DNA from 2 places in the Serpentinimonas sp. SMBJO2 genome. Region 1 is predicted to be linked to the other one. Evidence: predicted binding sites of a transcription regulator. Region 1 holds the regulator's gene; the other holds the start of a gene.

Region 1 (2,195 bases):
GTCTGCATGGCGTGATTTTGTCCAAGCTCGACGAAGCCGCCAAGCTCGGGCCGGCGCTCGACACCCTGATCCGGCACCAGCTGGTGCTGCGCGGCCTGAGCACTGGCCAGCGCGTGCCCGAAGACTGGCAGCGCCCCGATGCGCCGACGCTGGTGCGGCTGTCGATGGCGGCGAGCGGCAAATCGTCGTTCGACCCGCTGGAGGCCGAGTTGCCGGTGTACTTTGCCGAATCGGGCCAGGTGCGGGTGCCGTTGGACGGTCGCCATGTTTGAGTCCGGTTTCGACCAGGCCACGGGCCTTGCGGCCTTGCGCCTGCAGCATCCCAAGCGCTTGTTGCCGGTGGTGCAAAGCCCCGATCCGGCGCTGGCGCAGGCGGCGCTGCAGCGGCTTGAAGACGGCTTGCTGCATCTGGGTCTGAGCGTGCTGCCGCTCGATGGCATGCCCGAGAGCGGTGGCGCGCTGTCCCCATCCAGCGCCTGGCTGGACCAGTGGCAGCAGGCGCTGCCCGACGCTGGGGTGTTGCTCTGGCAGGCCCCGCTGGAGGCCTGGGCGGTGCGGTTGGCCGGCACCCAGGCGCGCCCGCTGGTGCTGCTCGATGCGGTCCCGGCGAGCCTGGTGAACGCCTACAACGCCGTCAAGGTCTTGTGGCAGGTGGCGGCCCTGCAGGCGCTGGTGCTGTGGCTGCCCGAGGCCGAGCCGACCTCGGTGCGGTCAGCCGACAGGGATCAAGGCCAGGAGCCTGGGCCGGTGCAGACGCTGCGCCAGCAGGTCTGGCGCCACCTGGGGCTGCGGGCTGCGGTCTGGCCGCTCGGGTATGATCGTCAGCGGGGTGTCTTGCACCACGCGGCTGGCGAGTCCTGTATGCAACGGGTACTGGAAACGGCGTTGGTGCTGCAAGATTGCGTGAGACAACCCCATGTTCATTCCATTTCACACGAGTTTTTCGCGCTTTCAGCCCACCAGACCGGCGCATTTCCTGATGTACACCGCCAAAGGCACGCTTGACCGCGATGCCCAACTCAGACGCCACAGCCCTTTGGTGCTCCGTCTGGCGCATCATCTGATGGCCCGACTCCCGGCCAGCGTCGATATCGACGACCTGATCCAGGTCGGCATGATCGGCCTCAACGAAGCCCTGTCGCGCTACGACCCGGCGCAAGGGGTGCAGTTCGAGACCTTTGCCAGCCAGCGCATCCGCGGCGCCATGCTCGACGAGCTGCGCGACGGCGACTGGCTTTCACGCGGCTCGCGCAAGCAGCAAAAGGACATCGAGCAGGCGGTGCAGCGGCTGGAGCAGCGCCTGCAGCGGGCACCGCGCGAATCCGAGATCGCGCTCGAGCTCGGGCTGTCGCTGCCCGAATACCAGGAGATGCTGGGCCGGGTGCGCGGTTCGCAACTGGTTTACCTCGAGGACCTGAGCGGCGGGGCGGAAGACGAGCAGTTCCTCGACCGCTTTCTGCCCGCCGACGAAGGCGCCAACCCGCAGGCCCAGTTGAGCGAGCAGCGCATGCGTGCGGCCCTGGTCGAGGGCATCAACAAGCTGCCCGAGCGCGAGCAGCACGTGATGAGCATGTACTACGAGCACGACATGAACCTCAAGGAGATTGCTGCCGTGCTGGGGGTGACCGAGTCGCGCGTGAGCCAGTTGCACAGCCAGTCGATTGCGCGGCTGCGGGCGCGGCTGCGGGCGCACTGAAAGCGCGCGCTTGCGCCGCCACGGCGATTCAGGCTTTGAAGTAACCTGCCGCGGCCCCGTTGCCCTGGGCAAAGGGGCTCGAGCGCCCCGCCAGCCGGCTGTAGGTTTTGAGGGCGTCGGCCGGGAACAGCACGTCGAGTGCGCGCTGCGCTCGGGCCGACAGGCGGGTGTTGGTCTGGCTCAGTTGCTGCAGATCGGTGCCCAGGCGTTGCCATTGCAGCACAAACTCGGCCGGCGCGGCAGCGCCGTGTGCGGCGGCTTGCTGCAGCAGCGGCAGGTGCTGGGCCATGCAACGGGCCAGTTCGGCGGCGCCGGCCACCAAGGCATCGGCGTTGTCGTGCTGGATCGACTCCAGCGCCAGCCGCTGCACCGCGGCGGCCGCCGTACGCAAGGCCATCAGGGATTCAAGCGCCAAGCCCCAATCGGGGCTGCCGGCGGGAGGAAGGCTGTGCGCCAAACCCCGGTTGCTCATCGCATGGGGGCGGCGCCGGCCTCGGAG
Region 2 (2,195 bases), 420 kb from region 1:
CCTTCGAGCAGGCGCAACCGGTGACCGCTGCGCATGGGGTGCTTCATGGCCAACCCAGTTCGGCAATCAGCGGCAGGTGGTCCGACATGCTGCGCCAGGCCTTGCCGTGCGGCACCTGCGCGTGCAGCAGGCGCAGGCCGCGCACATACACCCGGTCCAGGTACAGCAGCGGCAGCCGGGCCGGGAAGGTGGGCAGGCGAATGTCCTCGAAGGTGTGCAGGCCCAACAGCGCCATGGGCTTGTGCAGGCGCTGGTCCCAGTCGTTGAAATCGCCCGCCACCACCAGCGCCTCATGGTCCGGCACGTGCTGCTGCACGAAGCGCCCCAGCGCCTGCACCTGGCGCGCGCGGCTGGCCGGAATCAGGCTCAGGTGCACCACCACCACATGCACCGGGCGCTGCTGCACCTGCAGCGTGGCGTGCAGCATGCCGCGGCGCTCGAAGCGCAGGTCGGTCACGTCGTGGTGGCCGTGGCCCAGCACCGGCCAGCGGCTCAGCAGCGCGTTGCCGTGCTCGCCGTGGCGCGTGACCACGTTGCTGCGGTAAATGGCCTCGTAGCCTTCGGGCGCCAAAAAATTGGCTTGGTCGCCGGCGGGCCAGTGGGCAAAGGCGCGCTGCATCTTGCGGTTGAGGCCGCGCACCTCCTGCAGGCAGACCAGATCGGCGTCGAACTGCTCGACCGCGTGCACCAGGTTGTGGATTTCGAGCCGGCGCGCCGGGCCCAGCCCTTGTACGCCCTTGTGGATGTTGTAGGTGGCAACGCGCAGCGAGTTCATGTGCCTATCATGCCAGCAAACTCATGCCAGCAAACTCATGCCAGCAAGCCCTGCTGCAGCGCGGGGGCAGGCTGCGGCCCTTGGGCTGGGCGCCCTGCGGGGTCGGGCGTTGGCGGGTTCAAGTTCTGGATGCAAGCCGCGCCGGGCGCAAGAATATTTGCGACTGCGCACTCAAGTTTGCGCGCCCGCACCCGAAAACCCACATAACGGACTTGCACAGGGGTTCGTCGTCAAGCCAGCATGGGGTTGGTTTTGACCCTCCGGCCCAGCCGGAGTGATTCGTCACTGCTTCCAAGGAGCTGCATCATGGTCATGTCCATCAACACCAACGTCAACTCGCTCACCGCGCAACGCAACGCCATGGCCACGCAAAACTCGCTGGCCGTCTCGATGCAACGGCTCTCGTCGGGCTTGCGCGTCAACAGCGCCAAGGACGACGCCGCCGGCTTGGCCATTGCCGAGCGCATGAACGTCCAGGTGCGCGGCATGAACGTCGCCATTCGCAACGCCAACGACGGCATCTCGCTGGCGCAAACCGCCGAGGGCGGCTTGGCCACCATGGCCGACATGCTGCAGCGCATGCGCGAGCTGGCGGTGCAGTCGATCAACTCCACCAACACCTCGGCCGACATCAATGCGCTGAACCAGGAATTCACCCAGTTGCGCGACGAAGTCAACCGCACCATGAGCGCCGTGCAGTTCAACGGCACCAGCCTCTTTACCACCACCGCCAGCTTCGACTTCCAGGTGGGCGCCAATTCGGGCCAGACCATCACCATTGCGGGTACCGCAATCAACCTCGCTGCCACAGGTGGCGGCATGTCGGGTGTGACGCAAGGGACCGGCGCTGCCTCTGGCCTCAATACCACCGCCAACTCGGCCAACGCAGCCGTGCTGACCACGCTCGATACCGCGATTGCCACCATCAACACCACCCGCGCCACCCTGGGTGCCGTGCAAAGCCGGTTCGAAAACACCATCAGCTACCTGCGTGGCGCGGTCGAGAACCAAGCTGCAGCCCGTGGCCGCATCATGGACGCCGACTTTGCCGCCGAAACCGCGAACCTGAGCCGCACGCAAATTCTGCAGCAGGCTGGCACCGCCATGATCGCGCAGGCCAACCAGTTGCCGCAAGGCGTGCTGGCCCTGCTGCGCTGAAGGGGCGCGGGCGCATCAGCTCAAGGCTTGATCGGGGCCGGCTGGCAACAGCCGGCCTTGGCGCTTGTTGCGCGCCAGCGCCAAGCTGGCCGGCTGGCCTTGGACGCCAGTCGGCAAAACTGAGCTTGGAGCCAGCCCCTTTTTCGACTTGGCCACGGCGGCAGGAACTGCTATAAACAAGCGTTGGCGCCCCCTTCGCCTCAACCTCCCTGCAGGAGTGCACCATGGCCCTCTCATCTCCCGGCATCGGCAGCGGCCTCGA

What was found. The regulator FliA, encoded in region 1, starts transcription of late flagellar genes. The targets are predictions, from matches to a motif close to CTAAAGTTTNNNNNNNNNNNGCCGNTA.
Region 2: the regulator FliA is predicted to act here: its motif matches at 946-972, upstream of AAAZ40_RS08680 (flagellin N-terminal helical domain-containing protein).

What each region holds. Positions count from the first base shown of each region.
Region 1 covers NZ_CP150628.1:2,293,268-2,295,462, reverse strand. Annotated here, with positions in the region: gene flhF (flagellar biosynthesis protein FlhF) at 1-272, shown strand, start outside; gene AAAZ40_RS10640 (hypothetical protein) at 265-1,005, shown strand; gene AAAZ40_RS10635 (RNA polymerase sigma factor FliA) at 980-1,696, shown strand; gene AAAZ40_RS10630 (hypothetical protein) at 1,725-2,093, opposite strand; gene flgM (flagellar biosynthesis anti-sigma factor FlgM) at 2,165-2,195, opposite strand, start outside.
Region 2 covers NZ_CP150628.1:1,874,763-1,876,957, forward strand. Annotated here, with positions in the region: gene clsB (cardiolipin synthase ClsB) at 1-47, opposite strand, end outside; gene AAAZ40_RS08675 (endonuclease/exonuclease/phosphatase family protein) at 44-775, opposite strand; gene AAAZ40_RS08680 (flagellin N-terminal helical domain-containing protein) at 1,082-1,933, shown strand; gene fliD (flagellar filament capping protein FliD) at 2,158-2,195, shown strand, end outside.